DNA from 3 places in the Paenibacillus graminis genome. Region 3 is predicted to be linked to each of the others. Evidence: riboswitches for the same ligand, from Rfam matches in the RefSeq annotation. Region 3 holds a riboswitch; each other region holds the start of a gene.
What was found. Region 3 has a riboswitch for thiamine pyrophosphate ahead of PGRAT_RS02330 (ABC transporter substrate-binding protein). Riboswitches for the same ligand answer to the same signal wherever they lie in the genome.
Positions count from the first base shown of each region.

Region 1: linked by a shared signal. The riboswitch ahead of thiC (phosphomethylpyrimidine synthase ThiC) and the one ahead of PGRAT_RS02330 (ABC transporter substrate-binding protein) in region 3 are both predicted to bind thiamine pyrophosphate.
Region 2: linked by a shared signal. The riboswitch ahead of PGRAT_RS13390 (ABC transporter ATP-binding protein) and the one ahead of PGRAT_RS02330 (ABC transporter substrate-binding protein) in region 3 are both predicted to bind thiamine pyrophosphate.

Region 1 covers NZ_CP009287.1:163,645-173,911, forward strand. Annotated here, with positions in the region: gene PGRAT_RS00815 (tetratricopeptide repeat protein) at 1-910, shown strand, start outside; gene trxB (thioredoxin-disulfide reductase) at 930-1,883, shown strand; TPP riboswitch at 1,958-2,063, shown strand; gene thiC (phosphomethylpyrimidine synthase ThiC) at 2,185-3,879, shown strand; gene PGRAT_RS00830 (DUF1858 domain-containing protein) at 4,109-4,336, shown strand; gene PGRAT_RS00835 (DUF438 domain-containing protein) at 4,350-5,609, shown strand; gene PGRAT_RS00840 (ROK family glucokinase) at 5,803-6,753, shown strand; gene rapZ (RNase adapter RapZ) at 6,800-7,699, shown strand; gene PGRAT_RS00850 (gluconeogenesis factor YvcK family protein) at 7,756-8,691, shown strand; gene whiA (DNA-binding protein WhiA) at 8,727-9,656, shown strand; gene PGRAT_RS00860 (HPr family phosphocarrier protein) at 9,754-10,023, shown strand; gene PGRAT_RS00865 (SIMPL domain-containing protein) at 10,218-10,267, shown strand, end outside.
Region 2 covers NZ_CP009287.1:3,238,506-3,248,772, reverse strand. Annotated here, with positions in the region: gene PGRAT_RS13400 (DHA2 family efflux MFS transporter permease subunit) at 459-1,979, opposite strand; gene PGRAT_RS31620 (TetR/AcrR family transcriptional regulator) at 2,174-2,827, shown strand; TPP riboswitch at 2,907-3,010, shown strand; gene PGRAT_RS13390 (ABC transporter ATP-binding protein) at 3,102-3,896, shown strand; gene PGRAT_RS13385 (ABC transporter permease) at 3,877-4,653, shown strand; gene PGRAT_RS13380 (ABC transporter substrate-binding protein) at 4,650-5,702, shown strand; gene thiM (hydroxyethylthiazole kinase) at 5,897-6,697, shown strand; gene thiD (bifunctional hydroxymethylpyrimidine kinase/phosphomethylpyrimidine kinase) at 6,726-7,556, shown strand; gene thiE (thiamine phosphate synthase) at 7,556-8,212, shown strand; partial or broken gene PGRAT_RS32365 (GNAT family N-acetyltransferase) at 8,340-8,426, opposite strand; gene PGRAT_RS13360 (MarR family winged helix-turn-helix transcriptional regulator) at 8,577-9,014, shown strand; gene PGRAT_RS13355 (ABC transporter ATP-binding protein) at 9,037-10,267, shown strand, end outside.
Region 3 covers NZ_CP009287.1:517,677-527,943, reverse strand. Annotated here, with positions in the region: gene PGRAT_RS02345 (hypothetical protein) at 32-1,492, shown strand; gene PGRAT_RS02340 (ATP-binding protein) at 1,520-3,205, opposite strand; gene PGRAT_RS02335 (cobalamin-dependent protein) at 3,242-4,306, opposite strand; TPP riboswitch at 4,487-4,598, shown strand; gene PGRAT_RS02330 (ABC transporter substrate-binding protein) at 4,719-5,789, shown strand; gene PGRAT_RS02325 (thiamine-binding protein) at 5,838-6,131, shown strand; gene PGRAT_RS02320 (ABC transporter permease) at 6,128-6,889, shown strand; gene PGRAT_RS02315 (ABC transporter ATP-binding protein) at 7,177-7,962, shown strand; gene PGRAT_RS02305 (response regulator transcription factor) at 8,575-9,177, opposite strand; gene PGRAT_RS02300 (sensor histidine kinase) at 9,174-10,267, opposite strand, start outside.

The sequences.
Region 1 (10,267 bases), 350 kb from region 3:
AGCCTACGGGCACTTCCGCCGCCTGCTGAAGGACGAGGAGGTTGGCGGCGATGCCAGCTTGTACCATTACTGTGCGGCTGCGGCAAGCAACAGCGGACTTGAGAGCGAGGCGGTACGCTGCTGGCAGCTGGCCGCGAAGCTGGACCCGGAATCCGCAGTACCGAAGTTTTTCCTGTCCCAGCTTCAGCTGGCACAGGCTGAAGGCCGTCCGCTGCCTCCGGTAAGCTATAATTATCAGCTGCCTTTCCAGGAGCAGCTCAAGCAGTGGAAGAACAACATGGGCAGCTTCTCTGAGGAGGTGCGGAATAATCCGCTGCTGCGCGCTTCGTTCTTTTGGGCACTGCGCTACGGTGATTCAAGTACGAAGCTTCAGGTGACAGAGGCGCTCCGCTGGATCGGGGACGATGAAATGTCCGAGGTGCTGAAGGGGATTTCTGAGCAGGAGCCGCTGCAGGAGACTGCACTTCTCGGGCTGCAGCGCCTGATCGGTGGCGCACCGGAGGAGAACACAATCCAGAGGGCGGTACAAGAGCCGGTCGTGCCAATCCATAAAGGGCCACCGGAATGGAAAGAGGACTGGCAGCGGGTTATTGATCATACGGCTGCCGTGATGGACCGGCGGTATGATGCCGTTCTGAAGAAGGATGCTGAGCTCCTCTGGAAGCAGTTTATAAGCCGTCTCTACCCGGATGTTCCCTTGTTTAGGCATACTGCGGGCTGGTGTGCGGCTCTGGAATATTTGACCGCCAAGCTGCATGGCCATCCGCTTACCTATCGTGAGGCTGCCCAGCGCTACGGCGTTTCGGTCTCTATGGTAAGCCGGTACGCGCGGCGTATTCATCAAGTATGCGGGTTCCCGCAGGACGGGGCGGCAGCGGACATTTTGCCGCCTTTTACGGAAAATATCTGACCCTAAGGAGGATATACTCATGTACAAAACAATTGTAATCGGAACAGGCCCGGCAGGACTGACTGCTGCGATTTACCTGGCGCGTGCCAATCTCAGCCCCCTCGTCATTGAAGGCTTGCAGCCGGGAGGACAATTGACTACAACGACAGAGGTAGAGAACTTCCCCGGTTTTCCTGATGGCATCCTGGGTCCAGATCTGATGGATAACATGCGCAAGCAGGCAGAGCGCTTTGGGGCTCAATTTAAGAATGGCTGGGTGGAGGCTGTGGACTTCTCGCAGCGCCCATTTAAGATAACCGTGGATGGCTTGGGTGTGCTGGAAGCAGAGTCGGTAATTATTTCGACCGGGGCTTCGGCGAGGTACCTGGGCATCCCGGGAGAGCAGGATAATGTCGGGCGCGGGGTCAGCACCTGTGCAACCTGCGACGGGTTCTTCTTCCGCGGCAAAAAGATTGTAGTGGTTGGCGGCGGCGACTCCGCAATGGAGGAAGCGAGCTTCCTGACGCGGTTCGCTTCCAGCGTGACCCTGGTCCACCGCCGTCCGGAGCTGCGCGCTTCGAAGATCATGCAGGACCGCGCGCGGGAGAACAGCAAGGTGGCCTGGGCACTGAACCGCACGCCGCTTGAAGTCGCCATCGGGGATACCGGGGTGAAGGGACTGAAGGTCCGCAACAATGAGACGGGTGCTGAAGAGCTTGTGGAAGCGGACGGCGTATTTATCGCTATCGGCCACACACCCAACACGGCCTTCCTGGGCGGCCAGATCACTACCGATGCCAACGGCTATATCGTGGTTAATCCGGGCACAACCGAAACCAACATTCCGGGCGTGTTTGCTTGCGGGGACGTGCAGGATACCCGTTACCGCCAGGCGATCTCAGCTGCCGGGACCGGCTGCATGGCCGCCATGGATGCCGAGAAATATCTGGAGGGCTCGATGGTGCATGACTGGAGCGAAACGCTGGATAAGTAACGGAGGCGCTCAATCAGCAAAATTTTTTATTGACACAAAATACCACTCCATGTAAATTGTATTTAATTAGATAAGATACCCACTAGGGGAGCCTGAATAGGCTGAGACGGGATAAGTGATTCCCGGACCCTTGAACCTGATCTGGATCATACCAGCGTAGGAAAGTGGAGTCGGACCTTTTTTAGCGCAGCCTTCTTTGGCTGTTCCTGAATAAAGCCGCTCCAGGTGGAGCGGCTTTTTGAATTGCTGCGTGATTATCTTATCTGCAAATTGCTCATAGAGCACAGAGGAGGAGATAAGAATGTCAGATTCAGTAAAAAAGGAAGAGGTTAATCTTTCCGGATTCCCCGCGAGCCGCAAGGTGTATGTAGAGGGCTCACGCCCGGACATTCAGGTTCCGATGCGTGAAATCTGTCTCAGCCGGACTGAAGGCGTGGCGGGAGAAGCGGACAATGCGCCGCTGCGTGTCTATGATACCAGCGGGATTTATACGGACGCCGGACAAGAGACCGATATCCGCAAGGGTCTTCCGCCGCACCGATTGTGCTGGATTGCGGAACGCGGAGATTCGGAAGAATACGCCGGGAGAGCTGTGCAGCCCGGAGATAACGGAAGGACAGCGGACGGATCGCTGGAAGGAGGCTTTTCCGGCTTGCACCGGTGCCCGTTAAGAGCGCGTGAGGGCCGCAATGTCACCCAGCTGCACTATGCGCGGCAGGGGATTATCACACCGGAGATGGAGTATATCGCCATTCGTGAGAACACCCGGCCTGAATTCGTAAGGGATGAGGTCGCGGCAGGCCGGGCCATTATCCCGTCGAATCTCAACCATCCCGAGAGTGAGCCGATGATCATCGGGCGGAATTTTCTGGTTAAGATCAATGCGAACATTGGGAATTCCGCTGTGTCTTCATCGATCGAAGAAGAAGTGGAGAAGATGAGGTGGGCAACGCGCTGGGGGGCCGATACGATTATGGACCTTTCCACCGGGGCAAAAATCCATGCCACCCGCGAATGGATTATCCGCAACTCGCCGGTTCCAATCGGCACAGTGCCCATCTATCAGGCGCTGGAAAAGGTCAAAGGAATAGCTGAGGATTTGACCTGGGAGCTGTACCGCGATACGCTCATTGAACAGGCGGAGCAAGGTGTAGACTACTTCACCATTCATGCCGGTGTGCTGAAGCGTTACATTCCGCTTACCGCTGGCAGAATGACCGGAATTGTCTCACGGGGCGGTTCCATTATGGCGGCCTGGTGCCTTGCCCATGATCAGGAGAACTTTTTATATACGCATTTTGAGGATATTTGCGAGATTATGAAAACCTATGATGTCGCCTTTTCCCTGGGAGACGGGCTACGCCCCGGCTCCATCGCCGATGCCAATGACGAGGCTCAATTTGCTGAGCTAGAAACACTTGGTGAGTTGACTGCTTTGGCCTGGAAGCATGATGTCCAAGTGATGGTGGAAGGTCCGGGTCATGTGCCGATGCACAAGATTAAGGAGAATATGGATAAGCAGCTGGAGCTTTGCCAGGAGGCCCCTTTTTACACACTCGGTCCGCTGACCACGGATATTGCTCCCGGCTATGACCATATTACATCAGCAATTGGTGCAGCAATGATCGGCTGGTTCGGGACAGCGATGCTCTGTTACGTTACCCCGAAGGAGCATTTGGGCCTGCCGAACAAGAATGATGTGCGTGAAGGTGTGATTACTTACAAAATTGCTGCACATGCCGCTGACTTGGCCAAGGGGCATCCGGGCGCGCAGGACCGGGACAACGCACTATCCAAGGCGCGGTTCGAGTTCCGGTGGCGTGACCAGTTCCACTTGTCGCTGGACCCGGAACGCGCGCTGGAGTACCATGATGAGACGCTTCCAGCGGAAGGCGCCAAAACAGCGCATTTCTGCTCGATGTGCGGCCCCAAATTCTGCAGCATGCGGATCTCGCACGATATCCGCAATTCGTCCAGATTGAGCAGAATGCTATAACCTGCAACCTTTCCGAGAGGCTGTTTCCGACGCTATGAAATGCGGAGGAGGCAGCTTTTTTCTATATACGTTTCATTCCGTATCCACATGGTTAAACCAATTGGTTGTCAGCTTAATTAAGTTTGTGATTTTGTGATTGCAATCACAATCCGGCCCTGTACCCTATGCTAAGCTGGTGTTGAGAAAGGTTATCAATTAGCCGGAGGTTAAGCTGCAGGAGGAGAGCGCAATGAGCAAAAGCCTTAACATGGATGAGTCCATATTCGAGCTGGTCAGCCGTTATCCGGAGGTCGTAGATATTATGGTGGAGCTGGGGTTCCGCGATATCGCCAAGCCAGGCATGCTGCAGACGGCAGGCAGGTTCATGACCCTGTCCAAAGGAATCACAGTGAAAAAAATGGATCGCGAAACCGTCCGGCAAGCTTTTGAGCGCCATGGCTTCGAGATTATTCAATAGAGGAGAGAGTACAATGAGCGAACTGATTAACAACCGGGAAGTGGATGTTCCCGAGCAGACACGCCGCCAAGCCATGCTTAGGGAAATCATCAAGGAGCTGCATGCCGGAAAAAGCGTGGAGGAAGTCAAAGCACGTTTTGCAGAAGCGGTAGGCGATGTTACGGTAGCAGAAATTTCGGCCATGGAGCATTCATTGATGACAGAAGAGGGGATTCCTGTAGAGGAGGTGCAGCGACTGTGCTCTGTGCACACGGCCATCTTCAAAGGGTCGATCCAGGAGATTCACCGTTCCAATAAACCGGAGGAACAGCCGGGACATCCCGTGCACACCTTCAAGCTGGAGAACCGTGAGATTGAACGTCTTGTCAATTTCCGCCTGCAGCTCCACACCGATAAATTTCTAAGAAGCGGCACGGAAGAGATGAGGTTCAAGCTGTTGGAGGATCTGAGCCTGCTGCTCGATCTCGACAAGCATTACAGCCGCAAAGAGAATCTGCTGTTTCCCTACCTTGAGAAATACGGCATCTATGGACCTACCAAGGTGATGTGGGGGGTGGATGACGGTATCCGCAGTATGATCAAGCAGGCTAAGGCCGCACTCAGTGCATACAATGGGGAAGCCGGGGAACTTAGCAGTCTGCTGGCGGACATTATTCAGGAAGTTAATGAAATGATCTTTAAAGAAGAGAATATTCTGCTGCCGATGGCACTCGATAAGCTGACTGAGGATGAATGGGTCAAAATCGCCCGGGAAAGCGAGGAAATCGGCTTCTGCCTGGCTGCACCAGAGCGGGAATGGATTCCTGAGCGTGTTTCAGAGCCTGAGGGTGCCGCAGCGCCAGCGCAAGAGGGAGGAGTGGCTCCTCAAGGCTTTATCCGCTTCGAAACGGGCCTGTTGTCACTGCATCAGCTGGAAACGGTGCTGAACCATTTGCCGGTCGACCTGACGTTTATTGACGAAAATGACGTAGTCCGCTACTTCTCACATGGCAAAGAGCGTATTTTTGCCCGCACCAAGGCGGTCATTGGACGCACAGTGCAGAACTGCCACCCGCCGCAAAGCGTACATGTAGTAGAGAAGCTATTGGCGGATTTCAAGGCAGGCCGCAAGGATGCTGAGGACTTCTGGATTGCCATCAAAGATAAATTTATCTACATCCGTTATTTCGCTGTCCGCGATGAAGCGGGACAATACATGGGCACCCTTGAATTCACCCAGAATATCGCACCGATCCGCGCATTGGAGGGGCAAAAACGGATTTTGTCGGAATAGCGCATAATTTAAACGTCTGGAGAAACGGAAGCCGCCTCTTGGGAGGACGGCCCAGCCGTTTCTTTTTGCATGAAAAAATACCAGCTGCCTTATATGGCCGGGTGTGCCGCCTTTCCTTGACCGCAGGGATACCTTCTATTATAGTGGGTACGTGGGATTAACTATTTTAGCATAGAAAAAGGTGGCTTGTTACATGTCTGAAAGTATCTACGTTGGCGTTGACTTAGGTGGAACCACGATTAAGGTTGGAATCTGCAATGCCGAGGGGAACCTGCTGCATACCTATGAGGGGCCTACGGGGACTGCGGATGGCGTCGATGCCGTCATCGATAATATCGAAAAGTATGTGCGTCAGATTGTGGAGGACTCCCCGTACTCTTGGGATCAGCTTGCCGGTGTAGGAGCGGGCCTGGCCGGGTTTACGAATATTCGTGAAGGAATTATCATCCTTGCGCCTAACATAGGTTTTAGAGATGTGCCGATCCGTTCCATTCTGGAAGGTCGTCTGAACAAGCCAGTCAAAATAGACAATGACGCCAATGTGGCTGCGCTGGGCGAGGCTTGGAGCGGCGCAGGACGCGGTGTGGAGAACTGTGTATGCTACACGCTGGGCACCGGTGTCGGCGGCGGAATCATTATTAACGGCAAGGTGTATCAAGGGTTTGCAGGACTTGCCGGCGAGCTTGGGCATATTTCTGTAGTGCCTGACCTGGAGGCAATTCAATGCGGCTGCGGCAATATGGGCTGTTTGGAAACGGTTTCCTCTGCTACGGGTATTATCCGCATGGCTAATGATGCTGTAAGCCGCGGCGACCGCACATCATTGTCCATGGTAGAGAAGATCGCAGCCAAAGAGGTATTTGATGCGGCCAAGGCCGGGGACGAAGTGGCTCTGCGGATTGTAAACCGTGCTGCCTTCTATTTGGGTAAATCCATGGCTGCTGTTGCAGCGGTGCTGAATCCGGAAGTGTTTATCATTGGCGGCGGTGTCTCCAAAGCCGGAGACATTCTCTTTGACGAGGTCCGCCGCGTGTTCGCCAAGCTGGCTCCGGCCCCATTGCAGACCGGTGTGACCATCGTTCCTGCCGAGCTGGGAAATGATGCGGGTATTATTGGTGCCGCAGGTCTTTTGCTGCGTTCTTAAGCAGCGGAAATTATTCATATACTATGGATAGGGAGGGGGCGCTTCGATGACCGAATTGGAACAATCACCGCCCGGTGGAGCCACCCTGATTATTATTACGGGCATGTCAGGTGCAGGTAAGACAATTGCTGTGCAGAGCCTGGAAGACCTCGGATTCTTCTGTGTGGATAATTTGCCGCCGGTGCTGATTCCCAAATTCGCCGAGCTGATTGAGCAGTCGAAAGGGAAAATTGCCAAAGTGGCGCTGGTTATCGATTTGCGCGGCAGGGAGTTTTTCACAGCTTTGTCGGAATCGCTATCCTATATCAAGGATGAATCTACGATCGGCTTCGAAATTCTGTTCCTGGATGCAACAGATTCCGTACTGGTACAGCGATACAAGGAGAGCCGGCGGCATCATCCGCTGGCACCCAAAGGCATGCCGCTTGACGGCATCCGTCTGGAACGCCAAATGCTGGAGGAGCTGAAGAATTCAGCCACCTTGTGTTTGGATACCAGCAGCATGAAGCCGGTTCAGTTGAAGGAGAGAATCGTATCACGCTTTTCTCATTTGGGCAGAAGCACGCTTTCCGTCAACATTACCTCGTTTGGCTTCAAATATGGAATTCCGATCGATGCAGACCTCGTGTTTGATGTCCGCTTTTTGCCTAATCCGCATTATGTGGACCAGCTGCGGCCTAAGACGGGCCAGGACAGCGAGGTTTACGATTATGTAATGAAATGGCCGGAAACCCAGATATTTCTGACCAAACTGCTGGATATGCTTCATTTCCTAATTCCGCAATACCGGAAAGAAGGCAAGTCCCAGATTATTATCGGCATTGGCTGCACAGGCGGCAAACACCGCTCTGTAGCCATATCCGAGTATTTGGGCAAGATGCTGGGGGTTAGCGAGACGGAATCGGTAGCGGTCAGCCACCGGGATTCCGAGCGTGATCGGCATTAAGAGAGAAGGGATCAATAGTGGCTGAAGAACAAGGACAGCGCCCGCGTATCGTCGTCATGGGTGGGGGTACGGGGTTGTCTGTTATGCTTCGCGGTTTGAAGGAAAAGCCGCTTGATATTACAGCGATAGTTACTGTGGCGGATGACGGGGGAAGTTCCGGCATACTGCGCAGTGAACTGCAAATGCCGCCCCCCGGCGATATCCGCAATGTACTGACAGCAATGGCTGATGTAGAACCGCTCATGGCCCAGATCATGAGATACCGCTTCAGCAGTGGTGAAGGGTTAGCCGGGCATAGTCTGGGGAATCTGATCCTGGCGGCGCTTACAGATATTTCGGGGGATTTCGTTACTGCAGTCCGTGAGCTTAGCCGGTTATTCGCCGTGCGCGGCCGGGTGCTGCCTGCTGCTGGTGAAGCTGTAGTGCTGCATGCCGAGATGGCCGACGGCTCCATTATCACCGGTGAATCCAAAATTCCGGAAGCCCGCGGTGTCATCAAACGGGTCTTCCTGGAGCCGGAGGATGTTGAGCCTCTGCCAGAGGCCTTGGAAGCGATCCGCAATGCCGACGCCATCCTATGCGGCCCGGGCAGCCTGTATACGAGTATTCTGCCCAATCTGCTTGTACCTAAGCTGGCGGAGGCCATTGTAGCCTCGGATGCGATCAAAATTTTTGTCTGCAACGTGATGACCCAGCCCGGAGAAACGGACAACTATACAGTAAGTGACCACCTTCAGGCCGTTTATGATCATGTTGGATTGCATTTATTCGATTATGTCATCGTGAACGACGGGGAAATCCCCGAACAGGTTCAGGTCAAATATGCTGAAAAAGGTGCCCGTCCGGTACAGCTTGACCGTGACATCGTGGATGGCAACGGGTATAAGGTCATTGCTGACAAGCTGGTATTATTCAAGACCTATCTGAGGCATGATACAGATAAGCTCAGTCATCATATTTACCAGCTTGTACAGGACTGGACTTCCAGATAAGTTTATTCTTTAGGAACATGAAAGAGGTGAGCCCCTTGTCTTTTGCGGCCCTTACCAAAAAAGAGCTGACGATGGTGGAGAGCCAGCCTTGCTGCGAGAAAGCGGAGATGTCCGCGCTGATCCGGATGAACGGTTCAGTGCAGCTTTCAAGCAAAAAGGTAGTTCTCGACATTTCGACGGAGAACGCCGCGATTGCAAGGCGGGTATATTCTTTACTTAAGAAATATTACCAGGTCCATATCGAGCTGCTCGTGCGTAAAAAAATGCGTTTGAAGAAGAATAACGTTTATATTGTCCGGATTCCAAGCCGTGTCCAGGAGATTCTTAAGGACTTGCGGATCGTCTCCGAGGGCTTCATCTTCACCGATGGGATCGATCCGGAGATTATCGGCAAGAACTGCTGCAAACGCGCTTATCTGCGCGGGGCATTTATGGCTGGAGGGTCGGTCAACAATCCGGAAGGGTCTTCCTACCATCTGGAGATCGCTTCGATGTATGAGGAGCATTGCAAGGCTCTGGTGGAGCTGGCAGGTGAGTTTCATCTGAATGCCCGCTGCATCGAGCGTAAAAAGGGCTTCATTCTGTACATCAAGGAAGGCGAGAAGATCATCGAGTTCCTGAGTCTGATCGGCGCCCATCAAGCGCTGTTCAAGTTCGAGGATGTGCGGATTATGCGCGATATGCGCAATTCCGTCAACCGGATCGTCAACTGCGAAACGGCCAACCTCAACAAGACCATCAGCGCGGCCGTGCGGCAGATCGAGAATATCAAGCTGCTGCAGCGTGAAGTGGGACTGGAAAGCCTGCCGGATAAGCTGCGTGAGGTAGCCGAGATCAGACTGGCACACCCCGACATTAACCTTAAGGAAGTCGGCGAAATGCTGAAGGGTACGGTCAGTAAATCCGGGGTAAACCACCGTCTGCGCAAAATTGACGAGCTGGCGGATAAGGTCCGGGGCGGCTGAATATTTTTTTTCTAGTGTGGTTGAGGTTATAATGATATAATATTATAAAATTAATGTGAAATTTTTGGGCAGATCTCAAATAGGGGGTAAGCGTTTCATGACAAAGCACCCGGTAGTTGTACGGTTGAAGACGGGGCTTCACGCTCGGCCGGCAGCATTGTTCGTGCAGGAAGCTAACAAATTCTCGTCGGAGATTTTCGTTGAAAAAGACGATAAAAAAGTGAACGCTAAAAGCATCATGGGTATTATGAGCCTGGCGATCAGTTCCGGCACGGAGATTTTTATCAGCGCGGACGGCGCCGATGCGGATCAAGCTGTAACCGCTTTGACAAGTCTTGTCAGCAAAGAAGAGCTTGAGAACCAGTAATTTGTTGCAGGATCGTACTTTTAAATGGTGTGACAAAAGGCCCCCTCGGGGCTTTTTTTAATATCCGGGTATAGACAAGCCTTTGTGGGGAATAAATTTTTTTGAAGCAACCAATAACCGTTATGCAACTTTTGCCAAGCCACTCCGTCTAGAGAGTACCAACAACTTATAATTAACGAAAGGGGATGGCAAACATGAAGGCATGGAGCAAAAAGCTCGGAGCAGTAATGCTGGCAGGAAGTTT
Region 2 (10,267 bases), 2.7 Mb from region 3:
CCACTTTCTTGACGGAAGTCCATTTTTCCACTTCATGCTCTCCATTTGCTGATTTTGGGGATAAATAAGTTCCCTTTTTCCAACTGGCACTGTACAGCTGCTTCTTCGGAAGGCGCTAAGGGATATCCCTACTGAATAACAAAGCGAGGTTACGGAGCTACTGGGGCTTCGAGTGCACGAGGACACGAGGCCCGGAAATATTATGCAAGAGACAAGATTAGCATCTTTTGGTTTGCATGTCCGCTATACTCTCCTGATGGCACCCAACCTGCCCCTTAAACTCCGCCGATGGTGTCCAATCTGTCCGCTTCACCACGCGGATGGTACCCAAGCCTCAAGCACCGCCTATATCACCTTAAACTTCCAGGATCTCTTCATTTTTATGATTTTATCATTTCTCAAACGACAAAACCCCGTTAGCACCTATCCGGTGAACGGGGTTTTGTATTCATAAAAAATCATCCGTGCATGATTTCAGTCTGCACCTCGGTCTTAGAACCGTCTTGTCTGACTCTGCGCCCTCTCCGCAGCAGCAGACCCAGCACAGCACCGCCCAGCGCTACGAAGATCATGATGTGAAAGGTATCGTCAAACCCTTTGGCAAGTACAGTTTGTGCAGCTAGCTTCAACGCTTCGGGAGAAGCATTCGCCGCATTCTTCCCGGCCGCAGCCGCAGCTTCTTGCATTTCCGCCCCGCGCGCTGCCGCCCTTGAGGTCAGGATGGTGACCAGTGTCGATACCGCCAGAGAGTTGATTACCTGCTGCATCGAGTTGGTCAGAGAAGTAACCCGGTTCACCAGGTGGCTTGGGGCCTTGTTCAGAAGATGGGTATTCATAGGCATTACCATCATCCCCATGCCCGCGCCGCACATAATCAGCGGCAGGATCAGGTCTTTGCTCTGTGTGGCAAGATCTGCATGCGAATATTGGAATAAGGCACCAGAGACAAGGCTAAGACCGCAAACCACCAGCCAGCGGACACCTATCCTGTCGAATAGAATCCCGGCAATGGGCATCATCAGTCCGGATGCAATGGCTTGGGGCAGCATCGTCAGACCGGTATCAAAAGCTCCGAAGCCGCGGGCCTGCTGGAGAAATTGCGGAAGCAGAAACAATGCGCCGTATAAGCCGAACTGGGCAATCCATTGTACGAGAATGCCTGTGCTGAAATCGCCGGAGCGCAGAATCCGCAGTTCCAACAGCGGGGTCTCCGAGCGAAACTCTGCAATCACAAAAGCGATTAAGGCGAGCACGCCCATGGATAACCCGATCAGTGTTTTGTCTGAGGTCCAGCTATCCGCACCTTGGCTGACACCGTACGACAGGGAGGCAAAGGCCAGAGGCCCGAGAATCATCCCGAGCTTATCCATGCCCGGTACTTGGGTCCGCTCTGATCTGGGCAGCTTCCGGGAACCGATCAGCAGGCAAATGATGCCAATCGGAATATTAATGAGGAAAATCCAGCGCCAGGAATGGTACTCCACAAGCCAGCCGGACAGTACAGGGCCGATCGCCGGAGCAAACAGCACCGGAATCCCCATGATTCCCATAACAACGCCAACCTTGCTCCTGGGAGCAAGCTTATACACGTAAGCCATCCCAACGGGAAGCACACAGCCTCCCCCCAGTCCCTGCAGCACACGGAATGCAATTAGCCATTCCGCACGGCTCGGGGTGGCACAGAGGAGAGAGCCGATGGTGAATACAATAACTGCGGCGAGAAAAACAGTTTTGGCTCCGAACCGGTCAGACAGCCAGCCGGACAACGGAATCACTGAGGCCTGAGCCAGCATATATCCGGTCACGATCCATTGCAGAGTATTTAGATCCGTATGAAAATCCTTGACTAGTGTGGACAAAGCCACATTCATCGCCGTGCTGTCCAGCACCACCATGAACACACCGGCAATGATCGCCAGCAGCGGAACCAGAATGCTTGACAGGCGAAAATCGGCATCCGACTTCAACGCTTGCTCCATCTTCTATCTCCTCCTAAGTTGAACTGCTCCGGTAGGCGTACATTGACCTTTGCGCAGCTTTATCTATATAATAAATGATACGAACGGACAATTGTCCGGTATTGCTTTTTCAGTGTACGGACAATTGTCCGCACTGTCAATTTAATTTTCATTTTTTTCTAATATAGATGCTGCATTTCCGAAAGGAGCCTGCCATGAATTCACACGAACCAGACCGCAGACCAACCAACAAACCAGCAAAAGAACCTCCGGTACCCGCCAGGGATTATCAGGACCCTTATGTCCAGCGGATTCTTGAGGCTGCAGAGGCATTGTTTGCCGAGAACGGCCTAGAGGCGGTCAGTATGTTCAGCATCGCCAAGCGGGCGGGAATCGGCCAGGGTTCGCTGTACCGCAGATTCACGGACAAAGGCGAAATCTGCTCTGCCTTGCTCTCAACCAGCTCCGAGCGTTTTCTTTCCCGTCTGGAACAGGAGCTGCAGGCCACAGCCGGATCTTCTGCCCCGTTGGAAGACCTGCAGAGCAGTATTGAGCAGGTCGTTGATTTCATAGACCAGCACGCTGAGCTGCTGCAGATGATTAAGTCCGAGTTCACCGGCAAGAAACAGCTTACTCAGTTCGAGCATCCGATTTTCCGCCGCCTGAACGCAGTGATGACCCAGCGCATCCGGCGGGCCGCGGATGATGGCTTGCTGATTGCGGTCGATCCGCAATTTGCCGCTACCGCCCTTATTGCCGTATTGAGCCCTGATCTCTACCTCTACCAACAGAAGCTGCACAGCTCTACCAAAGAGGAAATCTCTAAGGGCGTCCTCGCACTGTTCGTCATTGGAATCCAACGGACTTAACCTTTCCGGCACAGATCCTTTGACAACCCGCCTGAATATGCTATATTAATTAGCAATTGCGAATATCAATATTGACCTGCTATTTCACTAGGGGAGTCTGCCGACTGAGACGAAGCTTGAAGCTTCGGACCCTTGGAACCTGATCTGGATCATACCAGCGGAGGGAAGTGGAACAGAAACGATCAGCGGTGCCGCTATACGTCTACTGCCTGAACCTTTCAGACCCATTTGTCTCCACTTTGAGACAGATGGGTCTTTATTGTGTTGCCGCGCAATGAAAGGAGGCTTAGTACATACGAATATGATCTCAATGACGAACCTGTCCTATTCTTTCGGCACATCTCCGGAGACGCCGGTATTCAGCGGTCTGACAATGGATGTGCGCCAAGGGGAATTCATTTCTCTGGTCGGTGCCAGCGGCTGCGGTAAAAGCACATTATTCAAAATCATCGCCGGCTTGCTTCAGCACACCAGCGGTGATCTTAAAGTTCTGGGAACGACATCCGCCGATCCTTCATCACGCCTGGGACGGGTTGCCTATATGCCCCAGCAGGATCTGCTGCTGCCCTGGAGAACCGTGCTGGACAACTGCCTGCTTCCCTGGGAGCTGAACAGAACAGGCAGTAAAACGGAAGCGGTAAAAAGTATCCGTAATTTGCTGGAGCGTTTTGGACTGGAAGGTACAGAGCAGCGCTATCCGCATGAGCTGTCCGGCGGAATGCGCCAGCGGATCGCTATGCTGCGGACGCTGGCTGCCGGCAATACGCTCTTGCTTTTGGATGAGCCCTTCGGAGCACTGGATGCCATCACCAAACGCGGGCTTCACCGCTGGCTGCTGGAGCTGTGGGGCAGTCTGGAGCAGACCGTCCTGTTCATCACCCACGATCTGGAGGAGGCGCTCCTCCTCAGTGACCGGATCTATCTAATGTCCGGCGGCGCTGGCGGCGGTGTACAGGAATTCCTGGTAGATCTTCCGCGCCCCAGGCATTACCGCATGAATTATGAACCGCATTTTGCTGCTTTGCGGGCGGATTTGGAACGGAGGCTGTATGACACGCACCTATCTTAGAAAGTTTTTGCACGAATATGGCCCCTTTGCCCTGTTGGTGCTGCTGACTCTTGCCTTCTGGGAAAGCGCAGCCAGGCTGAAGCTTGTCCCTGCCTTCATTCTTCCGGCCCCTACGGCCATATGGACGGCAATGCTGGAGCAGAGGCTGCTGCTCTTTGGAGAACACTTGCCTGCTACACTGCAGGAGGTGCTGTTGGGTTTTGCGCTGTCCGTGTGCTGCGGTGTGCTGCTGGGTACGGGAATGCATATGTTCTCTCCGGTGGAGAAAGCGCTGTACCCCCTGCTGGTCATCAGCCAGACGATTCCGCTGATCGCGCTCTCCCCCATTTTTATTATGTGGTTTGGCTATACGCTGTGGAGCAAGGTAGCGGTGGTCTTCCTGACCGCTTTTTTTCCGGTCGTTATCGGCACTTATGACGGATTGCACAAAAGCGGAGCGGTGTACAAAGAGCTGCTGCTCACACTTGGTGCGAACCGCTGGCAGATTCTGCGGAAAACCGAGATTCCTCCGGCACTGCCCTCGCTGTTTTCGGGACTCAAGCTCTCAATTGTCTACTGTGTGATTGGCGCAACGATCGGGGAATGGCTGGGCGGCAGCCGGGGACTCGGGTATTTTAGCCGCCGGATGGCGGGCAATCTGCAAAGTGCTGAGATGTTCGCCGCTGTGTTTCTTTTATCCGTACTCGGCATTGTTCTGTTCCTAAGTATTAAGCTGCTCGAAAAATATATTTTGCAGAAAAGAGGCATTCATCGATGAACATCTTTCCCTCTGAACATCCCGTTAGTAACAAGAGTCTTTCCTTGCTCTCCCTACCGCTGCTTCTATGTCTTGCTATTGCAGTAAGCGGCTGTGGAGGCGGCAACAATGCTGTTCCAACCAGCTCCGCTTCAGCAGAGAACGCCCAGCAGCCCCACAAGCTAACGATTATGCTCGACTGGTATCCAAACGCCGTTCACTCTTTCCTGTACGCCGCACAACAGAATGGCTATTTCAAAGAGGAAGGCCTGGATGTGGATATCCAGATGCCCGCTGACAGCAATGATGCCTTGAAGCTGGTAGCCGCCGGCAAAGCCGATCTGGCCTTAAGCTACCAGCCGCAGGTGCTGATGGCCCGGGGAGAACAGATTCCGGTGAAGTCTGTCGCCGCCATCGTCCGGCATCCGCTGAACCATCTGATGTTACCGGCGGACAGCGGGATCAAAAGCCCGAAAGAGCTGGCTGGGAAAAATGCCGGATACTCTTCGGTTCCCTTATACGAAGCTATGCTGAAAACAATGGTCAAAAGCGATGGCGGCGATCCGTCCGCAGTGAAGCTGATCGATGTGGGTTTTGACCTGATTCCGGCCATTTCAACCGGACGTGTAGACGGAATTATCGGAGGATTCATTAATCATGAGCAGCTGATTCTGGAGAAGGAAGGGCATCCGGTCATTTCGCTGGACCCTACGGATTACGGTGTTCCCGACTACTACGAGCTGGTTCTGGTTGCAAGCGATCCGGGCTTGCAGAATTCTGAAGGTTACATCGAGAAGTTCATAGCGGCGGCACGCAAAGGACAGCAATTTGTTGCCGGGCACCCGCAGGAGGCGCTGGACCTTCTAATGGCTCACGAGGATGCTACCGCTCCCCTGGACAAAGACATCGAAATCAAAAGCCTGGAGCTTCTGCTTCCCCTGATGGATGCCGGCGATCAGCCGTTTGGCTATCAGGACCCCGCATCCTGGGACAAGGTTAAGGCCTGGCTGAATGACAACGGACTGCTGAATGGCGATTTCAAGACGCAGGAGGCTTTTATCAATTTGTGAGTTGTGCTGCAATGTGCACGAGATACAACAGACGACAGTTCCACCCTAGTAAATGCAGGATTCTGTTGCAGAAAATGCAATCAAGCTGGAAGACCTCGCTTAAACTCATATAAATTTTTTATGCTTTCGATGCCAGTTTTTTGTACGAAGTACACTCATTTGAAGTCTCTCACATATTACTTTCAGGAGGAATCATTATGTCATTCTTAACCAAAGTACGGGCCAGCAATCCGCTGGTGCACAACATCACTAATATTGTAGTTGCGAATTTCAGCGCCAACGGGCTGCTGGCGCTGGGGGCTTCACCTTTTATGGCTGATGCGCATGAAGAAGTCGCGGATATCGCCGCCATGTCTGGCGCTGTTGTGCTGAATATCGGCACATTAAATGATTATGCCATTGAATCCATGCTGCTGGCTGGCAAGGCGGCGAACCGCCATAACGTGCCGGTCGTGCTGGACCCCGTAGGCGCTGGAGCCACTGCTTACCGCACCGAAGTTACACATAAGCTGGTCAGCCATATGCAGATAACCGCGCTGCGCGGCAATGTCGCTGAAGTGGCTCATGTCCTCGGCAAGAACTGGAGCATCAAAGGCGTGGATGCCGGAGCCGGTGACGGTGATGTGGCCGCTTTGGCTGTACAAGCCGCGCTGAAGCTGAAGTGTGTTGTGATTATCACCGGCAAGGAAGATGTCGTCACGGATGGCACCGCCACCTTTGTAATCCGCAACGGTCATCCTGTTCTGACCCGGGTTACCGGCACCGGCTGCCTGCTGAGTGCAGTCGTCGGCGCGTTCCTCGCGGCCAGCGGCGGAGCCTGGCTGGAAGCTGCTGCTGAAGCCCTCTCCTTCTACGGCGTAGCTGCCGAAATCGCCGAAGAACGGACCCGCCTGCAGGGGCCCGGCAGCTTCCAGGCCGAATTCCTGAATCAATTGGCTCTTGTCACTCCGGAAGTATACGCTGCGCGATCCCGTATTCAGCGGCTGGAACAATAATCACAGCTTCACCAAAGGAGATTACGTTATGACTAACCATCCTATGACTAAAGTTTTCAAAGCGTTGACGGTCGCCGGCTCTGACAGCGGAGGCGGTGCCGGTATCCAGGCCGACCTCAAAACCTTTCAGGAGCTGGGTGTATATGGCATGTCTGCGCTCACCGCAGTGACCGCTCAGAACACTCTGGGGGTTCAAGGCGTGTATCCGCTGGAAGCGGAAGCCGTTGCCGCACAGCTCGATTCCATCGGGGCGGATCTTACACCCGATGCCGTTAAAACCGGCATGCTGTTCAGCAGCGGGCTCATCCGTACCGTTGCCCAAAAATTCCGGCAATATGGCTGGACAAAGCTGGTAATTGATCCGGTCATGGTTGCCAAAGGGGGGTCTCCCCTGCTTCAGCAGGAAGCCGTTCAGGCTTTGATCGCCCATCTGCTGCCGTTGTCCTTGGCCGTCACTCCCAATATCCCTGAAGCAGAAATTCTGACCGGAATGAAGATTTCCGGCATGGCTGACCGGGAAGCCGCGGCCAGGCTTGTCCACGCCATGGGACCGCGGTTTGTGATACTCAAAGGCGGTCACGACGAAGAAGGGGCACAGGTGACTGACCTTCTATATGATGGTGAACAGTTCATTTATTTACAGAGTCCCCGAATCGCTACCAGGCACACGCATGGAACCGGCTGCACCTTTTCCGCAGCCCTCGCGGCCGGATTGGCGCAAGGCCAATTAGTTCCGCAGGCGGTTCATACAGCCAAGGCATTTATCCAGGCAGCTATTGAAGATGGAATCCATATTGGTGCCGGAAACGGTCCGACAAATCACTTTGCCTACCAGAACAGACTAAGGGGGCAGCGCTAATGCAGCGTATGGATAGCGAACATGTGCGCAGACTGCTGAAGCTGTACTTCATTATGGGCAGTGTGAACTGCAAGCGAACTCCACTGGAGACACTCGCTGAAGCGATGGACGGCGGGATCACTTTATTTCAGTACCGTGAAAAGGGCAGCGCCGCATTCACCGGTAAGGCATATGTTGATCTTGCCCGGCAGCTCCAGCAGAAGTGCCGGGAGCGCAAGATACCTTTTATCGTAAACGATGACATCGATCTGGCCGCTGCCCTGGACGCAGACGGCGTGCATGTGGGACAGAATGATGCCCCGGCACGTTCCATCCGTGAGCGGCTGGGAGCGCACAAAATCATCGGTGTCTCCGCCCATAGCCTGAAGGAAGCGCAGCAGGCGATTGCCGACGGAGCCGACTATCTGGGAGTCGGGCCGGTATATCCTACTTCCTCTAAGGACGATGCTGAAGCGGTTCAAGGAACAAGGGTAATTGAGGAGCTGCGCCGCAGCGGACTTACCCTTCCGCTTGTTGGCATCGGCGGAATCACTGTAGACAATGCAAGTCCGGTAATCCGGGCAGGGGCTGACGGAATCTCTGTGATCTCCGCAATCGCCGGAGCAGCCGACATAAGGGATGCTGCCCGGAATTTCCTGCGGGTGATTGAGCAGTAGCAACGAAACGCAGCCTGCGGGACTGGCATATCCGCTTTTGCTGCACATCGTGTTGGATATCCATAACAAAAAAGCACAGCTGCCGGTACCATACGGCGCTGTGCTTTTTTATAACATCCCAATCCCCTCAGCGCCATCTGCCCATCACAACGGTATTGTAGTACTTTCCGTCAGACAGCAGCTTGTCGTTCTTCAGAAGACCTTCCCCGCCAAACGTTTCAAGAGGTTCCCTTTGTACTACTTTCCAATCATAAACCTGCCAGTAATGTAGTCAATATTATGCAGTCTTGACATTGCCGCCCGATTAGTTTACTTTATAAACAGTTTACAGCGGTAACTTTTTTTCATCAAAGGAAGGTGCAGCATGGCGGATCGGGAACAAACCATAGAAGTGTATCAATCGTTTTTTGCGGTAGCCCGCCAGCTCAAACGGCTCGCACATCAAAGTGCAGCCAACCTTGGGCTGACTGTTCATCAGATCGGCATTCTGAATTTCCTGAGGCAGCATCCGGGGCAGACCCAGAAAGAGGTTACGGAACGCCTGGTGTTCAATAAAAGCCGGGTCAGTCTGCAAATCGACGCCCTCGCGCTTAAGGGGCTGGTCACCCGCGCTGTTTCTGAGCTGGACCGCAGGGAGACAAGGCTGTATCTCACGGATGAAGGCGAGGCGTTGTGCCTGCGGTATAACGAGGAGGCTTGGTCACATAAGGTGCTGGGCGAAGCCCTGGAGCAATTTTCGGTGCAGGAGCTGAACCAGCTGATTCACATGAACAAGCTGCTGCTGCTGCATCTGAACCCCTAAATCTATAGAAGCTGGTGATAGCATGTCCCGAGGTTTTGGACCAAGCGGCGGCCATGGCCGTATGAAATTCGACGACGACAACAAAAAAACTAATCTGAGCAAAGCGCTTTTACTGCGCATAGCGGGATATTTCATCCCCTACTGGAAGCAGACCCTGCTCGTGATGGCGGTGCTGGTTGTGACTGCTGTCCTTGGCCTTCTGCCCCCCTTGTTCATTCAGCAGATTATCGACCAGGCGCTGCCGGATAAAAATATGCGGCTCCTCGTTTTGCTTGTTCTTGCATCACTGGGGACAACGGTCGTATCCGGCCTGTTAGGTGTGCTCCAGAATTATTTGAATTCTTTCATCTCGCTGCATATTGTCTATGATATGAAAAACCAAATGTACCGCCATCTGCAAAAGATGCCGCTGCAGTTCTACTCCGGGGTCCAGCAGGGAGAAGTGATCACGCGGATGACCAGCGATATTTCAGGTGTCCAGGGCGTATTCAGCAACACGGTGGTCAATTTTGCCAGCAATCTGTTCATTCTCGCCTCCACGGCTATAACGCTGTTCATTATGAACTGGAAGCTGGCTCTACTGGGAATCCTTGTGATTCCTTTGTTCGTTGTCCCTACCCGGAAAATGGGCAATATCAGTTGGAAGCTGGCTAAGCAGACCCAGGAAAAAATCTCCGAGCAAAATCAGATCATCCAGGAAACCCTCAGCATCAGCGGGTATCTGTTAATGAAGCTGTTCACTAAAGAAGCAGCGGAGTACACCAAATTTCAAACGGTCAACGAGGAGGCCACCAGCCTGCAAATCCGGCAATCCATGGCCGGCCGCTGGTTCATGATGGTTCTGTCCACGTTTACCAGTATCGGCCCACTTCTTATTTACTTGTATGGCGGGTATCTGTTCATCCAGGGAGAGCTGTCTATAGGGGCTATCGTAGCTTTTGTCGCTCTGCTGGGCAGACTTTACGGGCCTGTGCTGCAGATGACAAATCTCTATGTGGATATTAAGCGCTCCGCCGCGCTGTTTGAACGGATCTTTGACTATTTTGACATGAAGCCGCTGATTGTTGATAAGCCTGAAGCCCGGTCCATCAGCGCTGCGGGCAAAGACATCGTATTTCACGAGGTTTCTTTTGCCTATCAGGCAGATAAAACAGCACTGCACGGAATCTCGTTCACCGCCGCTGCCGGCACCCTCACCGCACTGGTCGGCCCCAGCGGAGCAGGCAAAACAACCATTACCAATCTCATCCCGC
Region 3 (10,267 bases):
AATTATCCTGTGTGTAAGGGTGGAACCCATAATGCCAGAACTTAACCCGGCAGATGCCGAACCAACATTACATACCGCGCTGCTGCAGTTTATTTTCCCCTTCTCCCTCAAAGAGGGCGAGGATATGAATTTAATCCGGCAATTGACGTTGGATGGCTTCACCCGGTTTTTTCTTAGCAACAAAGAGCTGGAGGATGCTTATTACGGCGAAGGCTACTGCGTGTCCCATGAAAAAATGGAGCGCAGCTACCTCCCGTTTGCCGCCCATGTGCTGTTCCCGCGGGAGAAGGACAGGGATTCCTTCCGCCGTTTTTCCCGGGCCAACAATCTGTCCTGCAGGCTGGATATGCCAGCCCAGTCCGTTCATTTTAAGGTACTCTCTACAGATGTGTTCATCTGTCCTTTCGAGCTGGGCTTCCTGACCGTCAGAATCCGCGTAGAGGAAGAGATTCTCCCATTCAGTGTTGCCCTGGAATTCGCTGACCGCTTCCGCACGCTGGAGGATGTCTCCTACCAGGACAAACAGACCACCATTCATTGCCATGACAGGTCCTTTGAGCAAGTAGAGGATTTTGTGTTCCGGAATCTGGCTCGCGGACTGGAGCCTTTTCTGGACCCTTCGGAAATCAACGGGGCGTACTTCGAAACCCTGCCGTTTTTTGTCGATGAAAGAATGCTGGTTCAAGCCTTTTATGGTTTTGACCGGCAGGAGGAAGCAGGGGAAATCAGCGAGGCGCTGCGCTACCGGGCTTCCCAGCTGGACGGCCTGACTGCGGAAGGCAAGCCCCACATCAGCGCCAGCGACCCCGGTTATATTGAGGATTACTGCCGTGAGCATTCCTACAGCCGCTGGGGACCGGAAACCTACTATATGACGAATGAGCAGACATTCTGCTGCCTGAGCCGGGCCGAACCAGGGCTGGCCACCCAGCTTGTGAACCAGATGTATGGGGAATACTATTACGGGCTGCTGCTGAGTATTTTTCACAAAATAGTACTGCTGAAGCTGGCCAACATGCATTCCCGCCTGCGGATTAATCATGATTATGACGAAATTGAGAAGCTGATTTTTCTGATTAACAAGTTCTCGGCCAAATTTTATTTTCTGGAGCTGATTTCGCAGTCCCAGGGGAGAGAGATTTTTTTCCAGCTCCGCAAGGTTTACGGCAATGATGCCCTGTTCGAAGAGGTCAAAATGACCCTGAATGACCTGTTTCAATACCAGGAGAAATTCCAGGCCAAACGAAGGGATACGCTGCTGATGATCCTGACGGTGTTCACGGTAGTCAGCGGTATTTATGGCATGAACCAAGTGATCGAAGACCTTAAGGGCAAGATTGAATGGAGCAAGATGCTGGAGTACTCCCCGTTTGAATATCTGGCGCTGTTCGTTGCCTTAACCGGCATTGCCGTCAGTATCGGCCTGAGCCTGAAGCAGCTGTGGAGCGGAATCCGCAGCCGCCGGAGAAAAAGATATCAGGGACATGACTAACTGTGCAAAAAAAACAGCCCGCCAAAACTACAGCAGGCTCTCCAGTTCCCGGCACGCTTCCGCATACGCAGGGGCAAGCTTCGGCAGCACCCGTGCAGCCGGTTCATACTCACCCTCTCTGGCATGGCATTCAACCGCTGCGCACAAATGGGCAAAGTGCTTTGCTCCTATGCTCAGGCTGCCTGATTTCAGGCCGTGGGCCACGGCCGCCATCTCAGGCAGGTCCCTTGCAGCAAAGGCTGCCTCCAGGGATGTCAGCCGGAGCGGCGTATCATCCTTGAACATCTCCACCAGCGCCTGGAGCAGCTGCGGCGCCTCTTCCCCGTCCATTTCCCGGATACCGGAAATGGTATCCGCATCCAGCACCGGGATATAAGGCCCGGGGCTGAACCATCTGTCCAGAAGCTGCCTCAGCCGCTCCAGGTTCAAAGGCTTAACCGCCCAGTCGTCCAGACCAGCCTCGAAAAACTGTGCCCGGCTCTCCTCCGATCCATCCCCGGTCACCCCGATGATGGGAATTCTCGGCCTTGCCCCGGAAGACTCCAGTTGCCGGATTCTGCGGACCGCTTCCCCTCCGTTCATACCGGGAAGCCTGCTGTCCATCAGAATAAGCCCGTACTCTCCCTGCTGCCAGGCTTCGACAGCTTCCTTGCCGCTGCCGACCATCTGCACATTTGTAATGCCCAGCTTCTTCAGCTGCAGCAGCAAGAGGGTGCTGTTGAGTCCGTTGTCTTCTGCAACCAGCACCGGCTGCGTGCTGAAGCGGGCCTCCGGCAATACCGCTTCACCCGCGGGAGCCGGTTCCTTCAGGCTCAGCGTCTTATCCAGCGCAACCTCAAACCGGAAGGTTGAGCCCCGGCCAGGGGCGCTGTCCACCATAATCGTCCCGCCCATCAGCTCCACCATGGACTTGCAGATCGACAGGCCAAGCCCCGTGCCCTCCACTGCCATTGCCGACTCGCTGCTGATCTGTGAATAGGGCCGGAACAGCGTTGCCTGATCCTTCAGTGGAATGCCGATACCCTCATCCCTGACTTCGAAGCATAGGTACTGCTGGGCCGCATCCTCCCGAAGCAGCCTTACAGTCACTTCCACTTCACCGTTCTGTGTGAACTTTAGTCCATTTCCCACCAGATTGATGAGGACCTGAAGAATTTTCGACGAATCACCGCTTAGAGTATGGTCTACTCTGTCCGCAACCTGCCATTTCAGAATATTCCCGCGCTTCACGGCAGCCGTAGAGAGCAGCCGGACCACATGCTCAAGCAGACCACGCAGGTTAAGCGGTGTCTTCTCCAGTACCATTCTACTGGCTTCAATCTTCGAGATATCCAGCAGGTTGTTGATCATCTGCAGCAGGTATTGTGCGGATTCCCGGATAACTTCCAGATGAGCCCGCTGCCCGTCCGTCGCACCTTCAGCCTCCAGAAGTTCGGTCATTCCCAGAATGCCGTTCATCGGCGTGCGGATTTCATGGCTGATTGTAGCCAGAAACAGGCTTTTCGCCCGGTTGGCCTCCTCCGCCTCCTCCTTCATCTCCTTAAGGCCGGCACTGTTCTTCGCAAGCAGCCGGTGCATCGTAATTAATTCATTGTTCATCGCGGAGAATTCTGCGAGGGTCTGTTCTTCTCTCTGCTGTCCCTGAATTACTTGATGCGAGAGCCGCTCAATGGTTTCCCTCAGTTTCCGGACTTCCTGCTCGTGGTCGGCCATTTCTATATCCCGCCTTTTGTATAAGTTCTCTGGGTGCTAGTTCCGGGGAATCAGCTGTGCCGCCATTTCCAGCGCCCCTTTGGCGTCCGGGGCGTAGCCGTCGGCTCCAACCTTTTCCCATAATGCTCTGTCGATATTAAACGGCATTCCGCCGACTAGAATTTTCATGCGGTCCAGTCCGGCATGCGTGCGGATCGAGGCAATCAAACGCTGAACCTCCGACACATGATAAGTCATGGTAATCGAGACGGCCAGGAGATCGGCAGGCTGCTCTTTTAAATAGCGGATCAGTCCCTCTGCGGGCATATTGGAACCCAAGTAGCAGGTGTTCCAGCCCTCCATTTCGAAGAAATCAGCAAGCATCCGCAATCCGATTTCATGCAGCTCCTCGCCCACGCCGACCGCTACCAGCGTTTTTTTGCTTTTCTGTGCTGCCTCAATCCAACGCGGGTAGAGCTGGGAGATGATACTCTGGGTACAGGCTGTACAGTAATGCTCCTGGGCTACAGTGATGCGGCCTAGCTGCCATAGACGGCCAATCTCATACTGGCTGTTCTGGAAGAGATGCAGATAGAGATCACGGATAGGCACACCGTCCTCATGCAGCCCCAGCACGAACTCCGAAGCCTTACGGCGTTCACCGGCCAGAAGCAGCTTCAGGTACTCCTCTGCCTCGTGGTAATAGGGCTTTTCCGGAAGAAGAAAGGTAGGCAGGCTGTCCTCTCCGCGTGCGTGGTGTATCCCCATATCGAGATAGCTTATAATCAGCTCCTTTTCTGGTGTTTCCACCTGGGAACTTATAGCATCCTTCATCAGATCCAAATTGATCTGCAGATCCTCGGCCGTAATCTTATACTGTGCGAGCAGGACTTTCAGCCAGATAATATAATTTATAAATAAAAGCGGGCTATCCAGCGCCACACTTTGGGCCAGATACCGGAAATGATAAAGAGAATCCTGCTTGGTTCTTGCTATGCCGGAAGGGCCGAATCTTTGCCGCAGCCCGGGCTGCCGCTCATACTGACGCAAAGTGACTTCTTCCGCCAACTGCTCCGCTAGCGCCTTCAGCCGTTCTCCGGCATGTTGCTGGTCAGCGAACATAGGGTCACTCCTTTTTCAGAAACGGAATTGTAGAGCCTTGTCCGTATTATAACATAAGGCCAGGTTACCCCGGCGGTCTGGACGTTCTGGGCACATTTCCGCATTCTGGCAGACGGCTACTGGACAACCCCGCAGGCGACAGCTATAATACACCGTAAGAACACAGCAATACCCATAACTTCATAGTACCAGGGGGGCTGGAATGGGCCGGCTGAGAGTGTATCCCGCAAAGATACTGACCCTTATACCTGATCTGGATAATGCCAGCGTAGGAATCCATCACCCGCTATTCAGCCAATTGGCTTAAGCGGTCCCTAACGCAAATGCAGGCGTCCCGATCTCCGGGGCGCTTTTTTGGGTATGGACATCATCAGAATTTGGAAGACTGGGGAGAGCTGGAAGGAGAGAAGAAATGGGAGTCAAAAAAACACTAATGCTCTGCATCAGCTGCATGCTGGTCATCGTAATGGCCGGCTGCGGCAGCAATAATGCAAATTCCGGCGGGAATAGCGCTGCTCCATCCGGAGACAGCTCCGCCGCGCCTGAGGCCACCGCCCCGGCGGCTGACGCTCCAAAAGAGCTGACTAAAATTAAGGTCGCTCTGGACTGGACGCCAAACACCAACCATACCGGCCTCTATGCAGCCAAGGAGCTGGGATATTATGAGGAGGAAGGCCTGGATGTAGAAATAGTGCAGCCTGGTGCAGCCGGAGCCGACACAATGGTCACCTCAGGCGAAGCCGCTTTTGGCATCAGTGCCCAGGAGGCGCTCACACTGGCCCGGCTGCAGGATGTGCCGCTCGTCTCAATCGCTGCCATCATCCAGCATAATACCTCGGGGTTTGCCGCTCCGAAAGACCGCAAGATCAAGACGCCCAAAGATTTTGAAGGCAAAACCTACGGCGGCTGGGGCTCCCCGGCTGAAGAAGCTGCCATGAAAGCGATCATGGACCCTGAAGGCGGCGATGTCAAAAAGGTGAAGCTGGTCAACATCGGAGAAGCCGACTTCTTCACTGCCGTAAAACGCGACATCGATTTTGCGTGGATTTTCTATGCATGGACCGGTATCGAAGCCGAGCTGCGCGGCGAGCCGGTTGACATGCTGTATCTGAAGGATTACGCGCCGCAGCTGGATTACTACACCCCGGTTCTGACCACCAGCGAAAAGGAAATTGCCAAGCATCCGGAGCTGGTGAAGGCTTTCCTTGCGGCTACAACCAAAGGCTATCAATATGCGATCGACAAGCCGGAAGAAGCGGCCGCTATCCTCTCCAAGGCTGTGCCGGATCTCGACCCTAAGCTGGTCCTCGCCAGCCAGAAATGGCTGAGCCCGAAATATAAAGACGATGCCGCCCGCTGGGGTGAGCAAAAAGCAGAGGTCTGGAAGAATTACGCCGACTGGATGTACGGCCTGAAGCTGCTGGACAAACCGCTGGATGCCGCTTCAGCGTTCACCAATGATTATTTGCCGCAAGGCCAGTAATTCTACTGTGCAAACCTACGATACCAAACCTGAAAGGATCTGATTGACATGGCCAATACCCTGCTCAGCATTCAAGTCATCCCTAAAACTCCGAACAACGAGGATTCCATTCCTTATGTAGACAAGGCCATTGAGGTGATTCAGCAATCCGGTGTCAAACACCAGGTGAACCCGCTCGAAACCACGATGGAAGGTGAACTGAACGAACTGCTCGAAGTGGTGCGCCAAATGCACGAAGCACTGATCGCTTCCGGCAGCCCCAGCGTCATCTCACAGATCAAGATCGCCCATAACCCCACCGGGATCAGCATGGACAAGCTGACGGAAAAATACCGGCCGTGAGATCATACTGGAACCAAATCTGGCCGCCCCTTGTGGCGGTCATCTTTTTTCTGGGGGCCTGGCAATTGGCGGTTTCCGTGTTCCATGTACCTTCCTGGATGCTGCCAAGCCCCGGCGATATCGCCCGCGAATCCCGGGGCAATGCTTCGGGCATCTGGGCGCATACGGCGGCTACGCTGCGGCTGACCCTGATCGGCTTTCCTGTCGGCACAGGGGTGGGCCTTATTGTAGCTCTGCTGCTGCATCTAGTGCCCTGGCTGAAAAGAGCGCTGTACCCGCTGCTGATTCTCAGCCAGAATGTGCCATCGATTGCCCTCGGGCCGCTGCTGATCATCTGGTTCGGGTTCGGGCTGATGCCCAAAATCGTCCTCATCACACTCGTCTGCTTCTTCCCGGTTGCCGTCGCCGCCATGGGCGGGCTGGCCCAAAGCGACCGGATCATGATGAATTATATGAAAATGGCCGGGGCAAATAAGTGGCAGATCTTTACCAAGCTGGAGCTGCCCGGCTCCCTGCCCTCCCTGTTCTCGGGCCTGAAAATCTCCGCAACCTACGCGGTCATGGGCGCGGTGGTCGCGGAGTGGATCGGCGCGGACAAGGGCATCGGCTACTACATGCTGCTGCAGAAGGCCTCCTACCGCACAGACCGGATGTTCGTTGCCATTGTAATTATTGTGCTTCTTAGTCTGGTGCTGTTCGCCCTGATCGCCCTGCTGGAAAAGTGGCTGGTCCGCTGGAAGCCGCGCAAGACCTCTTGATACAGGCTGAGCACTACGTTACAGAATAACCGGTTTAGGCTTTCCGGAAAGAAAGAGGAATGAACATGACTCATATTACGGATACCGGCCGCGATGGAGCCGCAGGCTCAAGTGCTGACGGCAGCCGGGGCTGCAGCGGCGGGGGGCAGGCTGAGGCGGAGCAGGCTGGAGCGGTCCGTATGGCCGGACCCGGCGGGGGCCGGACTGAGGCGGAGCGGGCTGATGCGGCCCGCATGGCCGGACCCGACGGGGGCCGGACTGAGGCGGAGCGGGCTGATGCAGCCCGCATGGCCGGAGCGCCGCCAGCGCTGGAAGTGGACAGCGTGACTAAGGCTTTCTTCCACCGCCGCCGTGAAACCCTGGTGCTGGACCATGTCTCGCTCAAGGTGGAGCCGCAGGAATTCGTCTCCATCGTGGGCCCCTCCGGCTGCGGCAAAAGCACACTGTTCCACATTATCGGCGGCCTGGAGCAGCCCGATGCCGGAACCATAAGCATGAACGGCAAGCCGGTCACCGGACAGCGCGGCGAGATCAGCTATATGCCCCAGCAGCCTGCGCTGTTCCCGTGGCGGACCATCGAAGACAATGTCCTGCTCGCGGGTGAGCTGAAGGGCAAGCCGCGGGCGGAAGCGCGGGCGGCCGCCCGCCACTGGCTGGACAAGGTCGGCCTTGGCGGGTTCGAACGCGCCTACCCGCATATGCTGTCTGGCGGCATGCAGCAGCGGGCCGCTTTTCTGCGGGCGCTGCTGGCGCCGCAGGAGCTGATGCTGCTGGACGAGCCGTTCAGCGCGCTGGATGCGCTGACGCGCAGCGAAATGCAGCGCTGGCTGCTGGAGCTGTGGGAGGAGAACCGCCGCTCCGTGCTGTTCATCACCCACAATATCGAGGAGGCGCTGCTCCTCTCCAGCCGCATCTACGTCTTCTCCGGACGTCCCGGCTCCGTCCTGCATACCGTCGATGTTCCTTTCCCGCGCCCTCGCCGCGAGGAAATTACGGAATCGCCCGAATTCCTGAAGCTGAAGCGCCAGCTGTCCCAATGGATGCGCGAGGAGCAGGCGAAGGCTGCCAAGTAAGCCTGCGCCATTGCAATTTGCGGTTCAAGCAGTTTAAATTCCAGCTGTCTAGGCCCAGCTGCAATAAACAGGCCCGGTTGCCCTTTATATCAGGGTAGCCGGGCCTGGTTTGCTATGCCGGGTCAGCATTTAGTGGGAAAAAGTATACTTAAATCTGCATATAACAAGGATACTTAATCATTAGTGGGAAATAGTACAACTAAATCGGCTCCTGAAGCCTATTCGCTGGTCCATAGCCTAAATTAGGTGGAGGAAATCCAACTAAATCCCAAAAACACGCAAATTCCAGCTATTTAAGTGTACAAATTCCAACTAACTCCTCCCACATGCACTTTTCTCCTACTCCCCCGCCGATTTCGGGCCTTCACACTTCCCGGCTTTGGACTCCCAGCTTTACTGCCTTCCGGGTTCCACACTTTCCGACACCCGACTTTCCTGTTTTCCGACTCCCGACTTTCCTGCTTTCCAACTTCTTTACTTTCCAACTTTCCAGCACAACCACCCAGCTGCGGTTTAAGAAAGTATGCCCGGGCAATCTGGTAAAAATCGCCACCGCACTTTCCCTCCGGTCTACCCGGGGAAATCTGCACTTCAGTTCCACTGCGCACTCCCCTAAATCCAGCCCTTCTCCTCCGCCAGCCGCACGGCTTCAATGCGGCTCTTCACTTCCAGTTTGTTCAGAATCTCGGATATGTAATTGCGGACAGTACCATAGGAGAGGTGCAGCGCAGCTGCGATTTCCCCGGCGCTCTGGCCGCCGCCGGCCAGCTTCAGGATTTCCCGCTCCCGGTCAGACAGCGGATTTTCTTCCCGCAGGCTGCCGAAGACAAGCTCGGGAGACACCTCCCGGTGGCCGTCCATGACCCGGCGGATCGCATCCGCCAGCTTGTCTACCGGCTCGTCCTTCAGCAGATACCCTTGAATCCCGGCCTTCACGCCGCGCTCCAAATAGCCCGGACGGGCAAAGGTGGTCAGTATAATGATTTTGGTGGCGCAGCCTTTTGCCTTCAAGGTTTCCGCTACATCCAGCCCGCTTTTATAGGGCATTTCTATGTCCATCAGGCATACATCCGGCTGAAGCCGTTCAATGACAGCAAGCGCCTCCGCCCCGTCCCCGGCTTCTCCTGCCACTTCTATATCGTCCTCCAGATCCAGCAGCGAAGCCATGGCCCCGCGCAGCAGGCGCTGATCTTCGGCAATTACGATGCGTATCATGCAGTCACTCCATCCTTTCTTTCCTTGACGACTCTCGGGATGGCAACAGTCAAGACCGTCCCCCTCTTTTCGCCTGAACTCAGCTTCAAAGAACCGTCAATCAATGACAGCCGTTCAGCCATCCCTTTCATCCCGTTGCCTTCGTCCCGCACATGGCCTTCCTGCTCCTGCGGGTGCAGTCCAACTCCGTTATCCTCAATGGAGATCTGTACCTCTCCCTCTGTCATGGCAAGGGCAATCCGGCACCAGTCCGCTCCACTATGCTTCACAATGTTGGTCACAGCCTCCTTGATGCAGAGACTTAGAATATTCTGAGTAAGGTCTGATACGCCCTCAAGCTGGGCATCGCCCTCGATTTCCATGGCTATATCCGCTGTACGCAGCATTTCCCCCACTTCCGCCAGCTCTTCAGCTACGGATACGGCCCGCATCTCCGACACCAGTTCACGGACCTGGCGCAGCGCCGCGCGTGAAATCCGCTGGATCTCCCTGGCTTCGGCTTGCGTGCGTTCGGCATCCTTGGCCGCAAGCTTTTCGACCAGCTGGCTCTTGAGGGTAATCAGCGACAGCGTGTGCCCCAGCGTATCGTGCAGGTCCCGGGCAATCCGCATCCGTTCCTCGCGTTTAACCAGTTCCTTGATGACTTCGTTGGCCTGGTCCAGCTCCTTTTCCAGCATTCTTTTGCGGTACAGTGAGCGTATGCCAAACGGGAAGACCAGCATAATAATCATGAATGGGTACAGGAACAGCAAATCCCCTACCGCCATTCCCCAAGTAGCCGCGATCAGCGGGACAAGCACCATGGCCGCGAATACAGCAAAAGCCATTTTAAAATGCTTCTCCCTTGTGTACCAGCCGATGAAATTCGAGGTAAAGAAGCCCATAAACAGATCGTAAGGCGTATAGGCTGCACTTAGAATTACAATAATCAGCATCTGCACAGCCAGCCACAGGGTAAAAGCTCTGCCGGTGGCCCAATAAAGCTGCCGGTAGGTCACGGCGAACAGGACCAGCATCGCTGCGCCAAGCACCAGCTTGATTCCATGCTCCTCTTGCAGATTGATGACCGGAAACAACAAGTATAGGAGCC